3 regions of the Rhizobium sp. BK176 genome follow, and region 1 is predicted to be linked to each of the others. Evidence: predicted binding sites of a transcription regulator. Region 1 holds the regulator's gene; each other region holds the start of a gene.
The links. The regulator PhoB, encoded in region 1, activates phosphate uptake and scavenging genes when phosphate is short. The targets are predictions, from matches to a motif close to TGTCATNNANCTGTCAT.
Positions count from the first base shown of each region.

Region 2: FHT76_RS08005 (LTA synthase family protein) is a predicted target of PhoB. The motif match lies at 2,125-2,141, and genes of this name have one in related genera.
Region 3: phnC (phosphonate ABC transporter ATP-binding protein) is a predicted target of PhoB. The motif match lies at 2,943-2,959, and genes of this name have one in related genera.

Region 1 covers NZ_JANUBV010000004.1:246,825-251,006, reverse strand. Annotated here, with positions in the region: gene FHT76_RS16625 (aspartate aminotransferase family protein) at 1-394, opposite strand, end outside; gene FHT76_RS16620 (GcrA family cell cycle regulator) at 822-1,355, shown strand; gene phoB (phosphate regulon transcriptional regulator PhoB) at 1,454-2,137, opposite strand; gene phoU (phosphate signaling complex protein PhoU) at 2,174-2,887, opposite strand; gene pstB (phosphate ABC transporter ATP-binding protein PstB) at 2,931-3,746, opposite strand; gene pstA (phosphate ABC transporter permease PstA) at 3,761-4,182, opposite strand, start outside.
Region 2 covers NZ_JANUBV010000001.1:1,466,023-1,470,204, forward strand. Annotated here, with positions in the region: gene FHT76_RS07995 (hypothetical protein) at 1-849, opposite strand, end outside; gene FHT76_RS08000 (acyltransferase) at 932-2,032, opposite strand; gene FHT76_RS08005 (LTA synthase family protein) at 2,165-3,892, shown strand; gene FHT76_RS08010 (glycosyltransferase family 2 protein) at 3,978-4,182, shown strand, end outside.
Region 3 covers NZ_JANUBV010000008.1:266,271-270,452, forward strand. Annotated here, with positions in the region: gene phnL (phosphonate C-P lyase system protein PhnL) at 1-491, shown strand, start outside; gene FHT76_RS23710 (DapH/DapD/GlmU-related protein) at 488-1,105, shown strand; gene FHT76_RS23715 (hypothetical protein) at 1,434-1,835, shown strand; gene FHT76_RS23720 (ribonuclease H) at 1,915-2,445, shown strand; gene FHT76_RS23725 (hypothetical protein) at 2,540-2,752, opposite strand; gene phnC (phosphonate ABC transporter ATP-binding protein) at 3,015-3,860, shown strand; gene phnD (phosphonate ABC transporter substrate-binding protein) at 3,950-4,182, shown strand, end outside.

The DNA.
Region 1 (4,182 bases):
CATGAAAGGCGCCTTCAAAGGTGATGATATGGAACCGCTCGGGGTGGCCCTTGGAATACTGATAGCGACGCGCAGTCTTGATCGCGCATTCCAAAGCTTCCGCGCCGGAGTTCGTGAAGAATACCTTATCGGCGAACGTCGCATCGGTCAGACGCTTCGCGAGCGTTTCCTGGCCCGGAATCTCATAAATGTTGGAAAGGTGCCAAACCTTGTCGGCCTGCTCCTTCAGGGCGCCGACGACATGCGGATGACCATGGCCAACGGAGGTGACGGCCACGCCCGCACCGAAGTCAAGATATCGCTCGCCCGTTTCGCTGATCAGCCACACGCCCTCGCCTCGCTCGAACCGCAAGGGGGCACGAGAGTAGGTATCGTAAAGCGCGGCTTCAGCCATAGCGCGATCTCCTGTCATTGATCATCAGCGGCCGGACTCCGGCTAAGGAAGGCGGGCCTGAAAATTAAAAATGCCGCCTTTCGGCGGCGAGCAGCACTATTTACTTTTCGCACTGCAATGTCAACAAAACTGAGCTTTTGCTGCATGCGTCAAGCTGCCATCCCGAGGCGTCCGACCTATCAACAACTAATGTTGCAGAAATGACTCTGCCGTCCAGCAAGTTGGGGAAAACTCCAAATTCGATTCGCCGGGATTCAACCGACTCTTGTCACGGAGTCAGCCTCACACTAGGTTAAAACTCAATTACTAGACTGCATGCGGCGGAACTAGTCACCAAAATCGAGCAAGCGTTTCTTGCCTCGGATACGTCCGGGGCAACGGTGAAGGATTCTGCCTACACCAACGCTAATAAGGCGGAGACAGGGGCATGAACTGGACAGACGAGCGCGTTGAAAAACTGAAGAAGCTTTGGTCCGAAGGCCTGAGCGCCAGCCAGATTGCAGCACAACTTGGCGGTGTAAGCCGTAATGCCGTCATCGGCAAAGTCCACCGTTTGAGTTTGCCCGGCCGTGCCAAGGCCGGAGGCTCGACGACGACCGTCCGGACACCCAAGCGCACGACATCCGCACCGCGCGCTCCGAACTATGCATCTCGCGTCGCCACGCGCACCGTCACTCGCCAGCAGGGCGCGACGATGCTCAAGGAAGAAATCGAGATCGATGCGATCGAGGAAGTCCGTTATCGTCCGGCCGCAAACGTGGTCGTTCCGATTTCGCGTCGCCTGGGCCTGACGGAGCTGACCGAACGCACCTGCAAGTGGCCGGTCGGCGATCCGCTGAAGGACGACTTCCACTTCTGCGGCTGCGAGTCCCCGGACAACTCCCCATATTGCACGTACCATCAACGCATGGCCTATCAGCCGGTAAACGAGCGCCGTAAGGCCGCCAACCGGGTCGCTTGACCCGGAAGCCGGATAAGGACCAAAGAAAACGGGCCCTCGCGGGCCCGTTTTTCATTTGTGAAATTTTATGAAAGTCGCGCAGGCTTTCCGGGGAAAGCCTAGGCTTCCATTGAATATCCGGCGCCGCGAACGGTGCGGATGACGTCCTGCATGTTGGAGAAGTTCAGCGCCTTGCGCAGACGACCAACATGGACGTCGACGGTGCGTTCGTCGACATAGATGTCATGACCCCAGACGCCATCGAGCAATTGCGAGCGCGAGAAGACGCGGCCAGGGGACGCCATGAGGAATTCGAGGAGCCGGAACTCGGTCGGACCAAGGCGAACTTCGCGGCTCTTGCGATGAACGCGATGCGTCTCGCGGTCGAGCTCGATATCGCCGCACTTCAGGAGCGTGGAGAGCACTTCCGGTTTGGCGCGGCGAAGCATCGCCTTGACGCGAGCAACGAGCTCCGGCGTCGAAAACGGCTTGACGACGTAATCGTCGGCACCGGTGGAGAGGCCGCGAACGCGTTCGCTTTCCTCGCCGCGGGCCGTCAGCATGATGATCGGCAGGCGCTCGGTCTCCGGCCGCATACGCAGGCGGCGGCAGAGTTCGATGCCGGATACGCCAGGCAGCATCCAATCGAGGATCAGGATGTCCGGGGTCCGTTCCTGCAACCGGATCTCGGCCTCGTCGCCGCGCAGGATGGTATCGACCTCGAAACCTTCAGCCTCAAGGTTATAACGGAGAAGCACGCTCAGTGCTTCCTCGTCTTCAACGACTGCTACTTTTGGAATCATTCGTTTCGGTCTCCTGGGGGCGCGGTCGCGGAAGGATTATTCGGTGACAGCGCCGACGGTGTTGGCGGTATCGTCCTTCGGACGTTCGCCTTCCGGCTGAGCACCGGTGGCCATGTAGTAGATTGTCTCGGCAATGTTGGTGGCGTGGTCGCCGATACGCTCGATGTTCTTGGCGCAGAACAGAAGATGTGTGCAGCTGGTGATGTTGCGCGGATCTTCCATCATGTAGGTGAGCATCTCGCGGAACAGCGAGGTGTACATCGCGTCGATTTCCTCGTCGCGCTCACGGATCGACTTTGCCTTGTCGGCAGCGCGGCTCGTATAGACATCGAGGACTTCCTTGAGCTGGACGAGCGCCAGTTCGGAGAGGTGCTCAAGGCCGCGGGCAAGCTTGCGCGGGACGCCGGCGCTCTGCACGGCGATAACGCGCTTGGCGGTGTTCTTGCCAAGATCGCCGACGCGCTCAAGGTCAGCGGCGATGCGGATCGAACCCATGATCTCGCGAAGGTCGGCGGCCATGGGCTGGCGACGGGCGATGGTAACGATCGCCTTGTCACCAACCTCGCGTTCGGCGTGATCGAGGATCACGTCGTCGGAGATGACCTTCTGGGCCAGGGCCGTGTCGCCGTTGACAAGGGCGCGAACCGCATCCGAAACCATCTGCTCGGCCAGGCCGCCCATTTCCGAGATACGGCGCGTCAGAAACTTCAAATCATCGTCATACGCAGAAAAGATATGTGTCGATGCCATAGGGATCATCCTTGAATGTCGTGAGTGTTACCGTCGTCGGCGATCAACCGAAGCGACCCATGATGTAGTCCTGGGTGCGCGGGTCGTCCGGGTTGGTGAACATCTTGTCGGTGTCGTTCTCCTCGACGAGATTGCCGAGGTGGAACATGGCCGTGCGCTGCGAAACGCGGGCGGCCTGCTGCATCGAGTGCGTCACGATGACGATCGTGTAATTTTCGCGAAGCTCGTGGATCAATTCCTCGACCTTTGCCGTGGCGATCGGATCGAGAGCCGAGCATGGCTCGTCCATCAGGATCACTTCCGGGCTGACGGCAACGGCGCGGGCGATGCAGAGACGCTGCTGCTGACCACCGGAAAGGCCGGTGCCGGCTTCATGAACGCGATCTTTCACCTCGTTCCACAGACCGGCGCGCTGCAGGCTGACCTCGACGATCTGGTCCATGTCGGCCTTCGACTTGGCAAGACCATGGATGCGCGGGCCGTAGGCGACGTTCTCATAGATCGTCTTCGGGAACGGGTTCGGCTTCTGGAACACCATGCCGACGCGAGCGCGGAGCTCCACGACATCGATATCCGGATCGTAGATATCGTCACCATCGAGCGTGATCTTGCCGGTAACGCGGCAACCATCGATCGTGTCGTTCATCCGGTTCAGGCTGCGCAGGAAGGTGGACTTGCCGCAACCGGACGGGCCGATCAATGCTGTCACCGTGTTTTCGCGAATGTTCAGCTTCACATCGAAAAGCGCACGCTTTTCGCCGTAGTAAACCGAGACGTCCTGGCCGATCATCTTATAGGGAACGGTATTCATCTTCTGATCCAGCGCCTTCTCAACTGCTGCTTCCGTCAACATGTTCATAATGTCTACTCCGTTTACCAGCGGCGCTCAAAGCGACGACGCAAGAGAATGGCTCCGAAGTTCATGACGACCAGGAACAGGAGCAGGACGATGATGGCACCCGATGTGCGCTCGACGAAGGCACGCTCGGCTTCGTTGGCCCACATGTAGACCTGGACCGGCAGGGCTGTCGAAGGCTCCATCGGCGTTGCCGGTGCGTTGGCGACGAAGGCGACCATCCCGATCAAGAGCAGCGGAGCCGTCTCGCCGAGTGCATGTGCCAGGCCAATGATCGTGCCGGTCAGGATGCCTGGCATCGCGAGCGGCAGGACGTGGTGGAACACCATTTGCATCTTCGAGGCACCGAGACCAAGGGCAGCCGCGCGGATTGACGGCGGCACGGCGCGGAGCGCTGCGCGCGTCGCGATGATGATCGTCGGCAGGGTCATCAGCGACA
Region 2 (4,182 bases), on a different contig from region 1:
CGCGCGGCAGGTGTCCTCGAAAATGTCGACGGCCGATAGAACCGCTTCCGCCCTCCATCGCTGAGACCCGCAGTCAGAGAGCAGTCCTTCCATGTCGAGGCCGGCAGCGCGCCTCTGTCCGCCTAGTTCCCTGAGCGCGAGGTAGAGACCTTTGATCTTCGGCTTCCGCCGAACCTGCCCAAGCGAGAGTTCTAGGGCCTCCTGAATCTGGCCGGCCCAACCGACATCCACGACCGCCACATTGGCGTCGGCGAGAAAGCCTGACTTTTCGAGGTATTCGTGGAGTCCTGCAACCGCTCTTTTGTTCAGGCTCTCCATCCGCGCGCGCACCCAACTGTCCGCGACGAGGGCGTGGAAACGGGGGTCGGTGCGATAATCTACGTTTTCCGCCAATGACGAGAACCCGTGGTGCCGAACCAGCTCCTCCAGCTCGGACGCTGGCGACGACAGTGGTGTCAGCAACGTGCCGAGCCGGTCGTCTCCGCCGTTCCATTGCGCAAGGTAGGCTTCGCGCATGCCGTATGATCGGCTCGAAGCTGACATGAGAGATTTGCGCGACACATGGAGATAACCCGACTTCGGCGATGTCGGAGCAGCAAGCAGGTCGTAGAGGCGCATCGGAATGTATCCGTCGCGCGCCATGAACCAAACCCTGTCCTGGCCCTTCGTTTTCTCGACAACCGACAGCGCGAAATGGCAAAGGATTGGCCCAATGTCGCCAGCTAGACGATCCCAGAGACTGTCGCTAGACAGGACCGATAGCGCCCTGCGGTGAATAGCCGTGCCAATCGGTTCCGATGAGGCCCGTCGTTGGTCCGTAGGCCGGTCGTAGGAAGCCGATATCGCCATTCTGAAGTCCTGAATTTATTGCCAGTAAAAGCGTATTGTTGAACTCGCCGGAGTGTCAACGTGGTCGGCGAGTTCTTTATTTTTAAGTACGGCGGAGGATCAGCGCGGCGATCTTCTTGGAATATCGGACGCTGAATTTTTCGACTGGCAACAACGCCGTTGCGCAGACAAGGCAGATCGCCGCTGTCGAAACGATGTTGATCGCCATTTGCGCCGGAACGGCAAGTCCAGTTGTCGGGAGCCAGACGAACAGATAGGACGACCACGAGCAGATGACGAAGATGTGGAACAGATAAAGCGGGAACGACACTCTGCCGAGGAAGGAAGAGAGGCGGTTCGAGAAGAAGCTGCGCAGGTACCTCGAGAACGTGACAGCGAAGACCAACGACGTCGCAAGGAGCGCGAGCGCGCCAAAATCCTCGTTTCCGGGTCTGGCGAAGGTCATGACAACCCCGATCGAGTAGAAGGTCAGCAAGGCAAGAAGCTCGACAACCCATTTCCAATCGGCCCGGATAGCGATCGAATAACGTGCCTCCGCCGCCAGATACCCACCGAAGAAGCAGGCGTAGATCGGGGCGACCTTGATGCAGACGAGGAAAGCTGCGACCGCGATGATCCATTGGCCCCGACCGTGCGATCTAAACACCGCCAGGTATCCGTAAACGATCATCGATCCGAGGAATTCATACGAGATCGTCCAGAGCGAAGAGTTGTAGCTTTCCCGCGAGTAGTAATAGAAAAACGAGTTGAACAGCGAGAATTTCACGAAGTCGTACCCCGAAGCCGGGAACGTGTAGAATGTCCCGAGCCAATCTCCCGACACACCGGTCTCCCTGCTGACGTCGGCGCTGATCAGCAAGCCCGCCTTCAGGAGCAGGTAGCCGATGAAGGTCGTGACGAGAATCGGGATCGCCAGCCGGAAGTACCTCGACGTAGCTGCCATCTGCAGGTCTCTGCGCGCAGGGTCGAGATTGGCGTGGCTGAGCGCATATCCGGAGATCACGAAGAAGACGAAAACAGCGAACTGTCCGTCCATCAGGAGTTTGATCGAGTCGGGAGCAAGCCATGGCTGATCTTTCGCGAGGAAGCGGTAGACCAAGTGATAGACGAAAACGAGGATGGCACCCCAGCCACGCAGCCCGTCAAGAAACCCAAGTCGCTCTGTTTTGCCCGTGTCGGCCATCGAAGTCCCGCCCGTGATAATTCAGTACGAGGCTGGTGCAACTGGAACTCAAAAACAAGACCCCAAAGAGCGTTGACTGGCTGTCGGAATGGGCGACAATTTCAAGACAACATCGTTCGCCGGAATATTTTAATGAATAGAAAATCAGCGGATTGCGCCTTCCGAAAGGTCGGAGCCGAGCTTGCCGTTATTGCCTGCGTCACCATGGCCTTCTTCCTGTGCGAAAAGCTCTTCGTCCTCTTCTATTTCAAGTATCCTGGCGCTGGCATCTATCGGTTCTGGGCAATCGTCGCTTCGCCGCTTCCGGTCATCGCGGCCTACGCGATCTTTCGCCTTTTCCTATCCAGGTATGCCTCCGCCGCCGTGACGGTTGCCGCTACATGTGTTCTGTCCTATGCCAACCACGTAAAATTCGGACTGACGGGCGATCCGCTCTCGTTTACCGACATTTCGGGGACGGCGAACATCTCGATCGTCTCTCACTACACGAACGTCTATCAAATCGTCGCGGCCATGGGTGTTTTCGCAATTGGAAGTGTCCTATTTCACCGCTACGAATACCCAGGGCTTCGCGGCAGGCTTTCACGCAGGCGTATTCCGATCGCGGCGCTGTCTCTCGTTTTCCTGGCAGGTGTCGCCAGCGGCCGTTCCGTCGTGGACGACCTTTCGACCTTTGGCTCTGATGTTTTCGCCGAGCTCGGGATGGCCTACCTGTCCTACGACTGGCCCGAAAACGTGAAGTTGAACGGCCTCGGCATTCACCTGATCCAGACCAGCGTTCGTCATATGCCGGAGGAGCCGACCGCGGCTGAGACAATCGAGTTCAACAGCCTCGTCAAACCTGCCAGGACTGATTTCCAGCGTCCGAAGACGGTGATCATGATCCTTTGCGAGGCTTGCTGGAACGACGACCGTCACTTTAAAGACGTGTTCTCCCCACTGACCGACAGAGGTCTCGTGCCTCTACGCGGGGTTTCGCCTGCCTATGGCGGCGGCACCGTGAATGCCGCCTTCGAAATGACGACGGGACTGCCTGCGAACGGCGAGGCGCTGACCGGCATCATCTACCAGGAATACGCGCCCGTAATCTCGGACACGGCCCACGTCTTGCCTCGCTACCTCGACAAGGAGGGGTACCGCACAGTCGCCATGCACAACCACACCAAACGCTTCTGGAACCGCGATATCGTTGCTCCTAAGTTCGGATATGACGAATTTCTAGGGATTGAGGACATGACGCCGACCCCGCCATCGGGTTGGGCAGACGACGAGTATCTCTATGACGCGGCGCTCAAGGAGATGGACGAGTTTCCAAGGACACCCTTGTTCATGCATCTGACGACGGTCTATACGCACGGCAGTTATGAGAGGCGCGGCGACCTCGGAGAATCCGAATACGCAGAAAGGTTGCGCCTTTCGATTTCCCGGATGGCCGAGTTCGTCGATCAGGTCTATCGCAGGGACCCGAATGCAGTCCTGTTGGTGTACGGAGATCACAAGCCGCAGCTGACCTCGTTCTTCGTCAGGGAGGGCGTGCTGCCGATCAGCGTGTTCGAGACGGTCGGCAAGGATGACACCAGCTTCGCCTTCGAACCCGGATACCCGCAGGCGTTGGTCGGCGACATGCCCATCTACGTGAAAAGCAGCGATAGCCAGAAATTGTCGGACTTCATCACGCAGGCAAACGGCACTCCGTTTTTCTGTGTTTCCAAATTCTTCGACAGGACGTTCCTGAAGTCGTCAGCACCCGTCTACCGCTTTTCTGGCGACATTTGCCGGGCCTATCGCACAGCTGGATACAAGAAAACGATCGCTGCGTTTCCGGACTGGCTTTACGCGAAAGCTCTTCTTAAATCTTGAAGTATTTGAAGACCCCGCTTCTTGACTGATAGTTCAAGTCGGCGAACCATGGTGTACGAAGTCTTTATTTTTGAGTTTGTACTCCATGGAACATCGCGACGTAGATGCCTACCGGACCAGCCTTTCGATCGTGGTCCTGACATTCCGGCGCGACGATGCGCTGCTCGACACGCTTGAACGCATTTCTTCCGCTCTTGGCACCTCCGGTTTTCAGCTGGTCCTCGTTGACAACAACGCGGACGGCAAGAACCGACGTACGATGATCGATAGATTCGAGGACGCCGTGCTCG
Region 3 (4,182 bases), on a different contig from region 1:
ACAAGATCGTCGATCTGGCAACAGCCGACCCGCGCACCGTCATCGCCGTGCGCCGCGATACGCTTGGCTATGTCAGCCAGTTCCTGCGCACCGTGCCGCGCGTCGCGGCGATCGACGTTGTTGCCGAGCCGCTGGTTGCCCGTGGCGAGAAGGCGGAAACGGCACGCGAAAAGGCGGCAGACCTTCTCGCGAAGCTGAACCTGCCGGAAGCGCTCTGGCAGCTTCCGCCAGCCACCTTCTCCGGCGGCGAGCAGCAGCGCGTAAACATCGCCCGCGGCTTCATCACCGATCACACAGTCCTGCTGCTCGACGAGCCGACCGCTTCCCTCGATGCCAGGAACCGCGCCGTCGTCGTCGGCATGATCGAGGAGAAGAAGAAGGCGGGCGTCGCCCTGCTCGGCATCTTCCACGATGAGGAAGTGCGCGAAGCCGTCGCCGACCGCATTCTCGACGTCCAGAAGTTCTCGCCGCGAAAGGCAATCGCAGCATGAGCCGCAAGATTGGCCTCGAGCCTTATTTCCATGAATCGGCATCCGTGAAGAACGCCACCTTCGGCCGCTTCACGGAGGTCTCGGAGCGTTGCCGCATCGAGGAGGTCGAGTTCGGCGACTATTCCTATGTCATGCAGGACGGCGCCATCTGGTGCGCGACGATCGGTAAGTTCGTCAACATCGCAGCATCGGTGCGCATTAATGCCACCAACCACCCGACCTGGCGCGCGACGCTGCACCATTTCACCTATCGCGCCGCCGATTATTGGCCGGATGCCGATATGGAGACCGACTTCTTCGAATGGCGCCGCTCTAACCGCGTCGTCATTGGCCACGACGTCTGGATCGGTCACGGCGCCACCGTCCTGCCCGGCGTCACGGTCGGCAATGGCGCCGTCATTGGCGCCGGTGCCGTCGTCTCCAAGGATGTCGCGCCCTACACCATCGTCGGCGGCGTCCCGGCCAAGCTGATCCGCGAACGCTTCCCGAAAGAGGTCGGCGAACGGATGGACAAGCTCGCCTGGTGGGACTGGGAGCACGATCGCCTGCGCGTTGCCCTGGCCGATTTCCGCGCGCTGAGCGCCGAAGATTTCCTCGCCCGCTACGAAGCATGATCGGGCGCCCCGGAGCTTGGCCGCCCAAAAGCGGCCGGCCGATCACCGCTATTCGCGGCTCGCCCGGGCGCTAAAACTTGCAGCCGACGAAGCATCGGCGCACCCCGTTGTCACAATAGTCGCGTCTGTCTCTGCTAGGGAAGAGCCGGAGGCGACCCCTGTTTGCCGCAAGGATACCACCCGTTTGGCCGTGGATGAGCTTGCGCGAATGCCAATTCCTGTAAGAATCGGAAATACATTGTGACTAAGTCTTTACAAAAGCTAACCTTTTCCGACTTGTCTGATAAACGTACTTCATGGATATTAGGCTGATCTTGAGGAAGTCATCATGATCAGAATGATTGAAGATCCGGCGGAATTGGCCGGCGAAGATATCACTGGCAAATATATTCTGCGCAAGCTGAACTATCATTGGTTCGCTTACGGCAAGGCTGCGATCGTGACGGCCTGCAAGGGCACGATCCTGCAGCTTGAGCGTGAGGAAACGGTCTATTCGGAACAGTGGGGTCGTCGCGCCTACACGGGAACCGGCAAGCGGTATCCGGGTGGCATCTGTCCGATATCGGCGGTCGCCTGCGTCTGCGATACCCCGGACGACGTAAATGCCGTCATCCAGCTCGATGTCGAAGCGACAGACGAGTTCTATCGGCTGATCGCCAGGACGGAAGCCAGGGTTCGCGCCCTTGCATCTTCGTCAGAGAACGCGGTGTTTCTGGCTGCTGCCGAATAGGTCTGGCTTTCCGGACGGCTCGGCGTAAGACCGAGCCTCCGCGATCCGTCCTTCGCGGATGGATATCCACAAGGCGCAAATGACCGACCACCCCGACACTGTCCTCCTCCCTGAAAATGTCGCTGCCGGGCAAGAACTCTACGTCTTCGCGGACGGTTGCTACGAACCTGTTTCAAGCGAGGGTGGCTGGGCGTTCGTGGTCCATCGCGACGATGCGGAAGTCGCCTGCGGTTTTGGCGGCGTCAAGGATACCGCCAACAATACGACGGAACTGATCGCGCTGCTCGAAGCCGTGACCTGGATCAACGCCAACGCCACGGAGGAAGCTGCTGTCGTATGGTCCGACTCGGCTTACGCCGTCAAAGGCTGCAATCAGTGGCGCCACATCTGGAAGAACAACGGCTGGAAGAAGATAAGTGCCAACGCGAAGGCCCGGAGCCGAACCATCGCAAATCCGGATCTCTGGAAAGCGATCGACGGCCAGCTGTCTCGCAATCGCCTGCTGACCATCGCCTGGTGCAAGGGCCATTCGGGCCTTGCCGGCAACGAGCGCGCGGATGAGCTTGCCGAGCGCGGCCGCCTGTCGTTGCGTGGCAAAGGTACCCGGTGAACGGTTGACTCAGGCTGGTCCGGCCGCGGCGGTGCGGTTTCCGGTAGGGGCTGCCGGCGCGTAACTTGCCGCGATCAACTGTTGGCTTCGGCCCTCACGCCCACGGGTTCTTCGCCAGCTGCCATTCACCGTTCTCATCGGGCTCGACGCGCTTGTTGCCGCGGTAGAAGATCGGCAGTCCGGTCTTCTTGTCCATCGAGAAGCGGCTGGGCGTGAACTTCTCGTCCTCGTGTCCGCGGGTGGCGAGAGCGAGTGCCTCTTTGAACTTGCCGCCTTTGCACAGGCTTTTGAAGAGTGTCTGATCCATCGCTTTGCTCCACTATCGTCGGGTCCCGGATTGCCTGCCATCGACTGGCGGTCCGGTCAACCGTCAACGGCGACAGGCCGGGGGTTGAAATCGCGAGGCGAGACGCCGACCAGCAGGCCCTTGTCTGCAGGCAAGCCGGCGGGTTTCGTTATCCACCAAAGCCTCGATTATGACAGTCCTTACACAAAACTGACATTGGAGCTTCATGAACCGGGACTAATGCACTGCCCCATATCGCACCTGGACTATGAGGAAGAGCATGATGTTCGAACTGAAGAATGTCACCCGCCGTTTCGGAACCAAGACTGCCGTCGATTCCGTGACGCTCGATATTCCTCAGGGACAGATGGTCGGCATCATCGGCCGCTCGGGCGCGGGCAAGTCCACGCTGCTGCGTATGATCAACCGCCTGCAGGAGCCGACGTCAGGCTCGATCCATTTCGCAGGCGTCGAAGTCTCGCGTCTGCGTGGCCATGCACTGCGCAATTGGCAGCGCGACTGTGCGATGATCTTCCAGCAGTTCAATCTCGTGCCGCGTCTCGACGTGCTGACGAACGTCATGCTCGGCCGCCTCAACCACCGCTCGACGACAATGAGCCTGCTCGGCGTCTTCAGCCGCGAAGAGCGCATTCACGCCATTGCCGCCCTCGAGCGTCTTGGCATCGAGCAGACGGCGCTGCAGATGGCCGGCACCTTGTCGGGTGGCCAGCAGCAGCGCGTCGCCATTGCCCGCGCCCTGATGCAGAACCCGAAGATGCTGCTCGCCGATGAGCCGATCGCCTCGCTCGATCCGCTGAACGCCAAGATCGTCATGGATGCACTCCGCGACATCAACGAGCGTGAAGGCATCACCGTCGTCACCAACCTGCATACGCTCGACACCGCGCGCAATTACTGCGAGCGCATCGTCGGCATGTCGGCCGGTCGCGTCGTCTTCGATGGCAAGCCGTCCGAACTGACGGCGGAAGCCGTCAAGCAGATCTACGGCACCGACAAGAACGGCGCCGGCATCGACGAAACGATGACGTCGACCTCGATCAACATTCCCGCGGCCGCAGCCGCGCAACAATCCGCCGGCTTGCAACCGCTGGCGCTGGCCGGTCTCTGAGAGGGGCGGCCTCGATCGTAAGCCTGCGTTATGGGCACACTTCTTCTTAAACAGAATTGCCGGAGACCCCGGTCAATCAGGAGAGAACCATGTTGAAGAAAGCACTTTTTGCCGCCACGGCGCTGTTTGCGCTCGCTGGCGTTTCGCATGCTGCCGACCTCAAGGAATTCCGCGTCGGTATCCTCGGCGGCGAAAACGAAGCCGACCGTCTTCGCAACTACGCCTGCCTTGCCGACCACCTGAAGCAGGAGTTCGGCTTCGAGAAGGTTTCGCTCTTCCCGGCTGCCGACTATGACGGCGTTATCCAGGGTCTCCTCGGCGG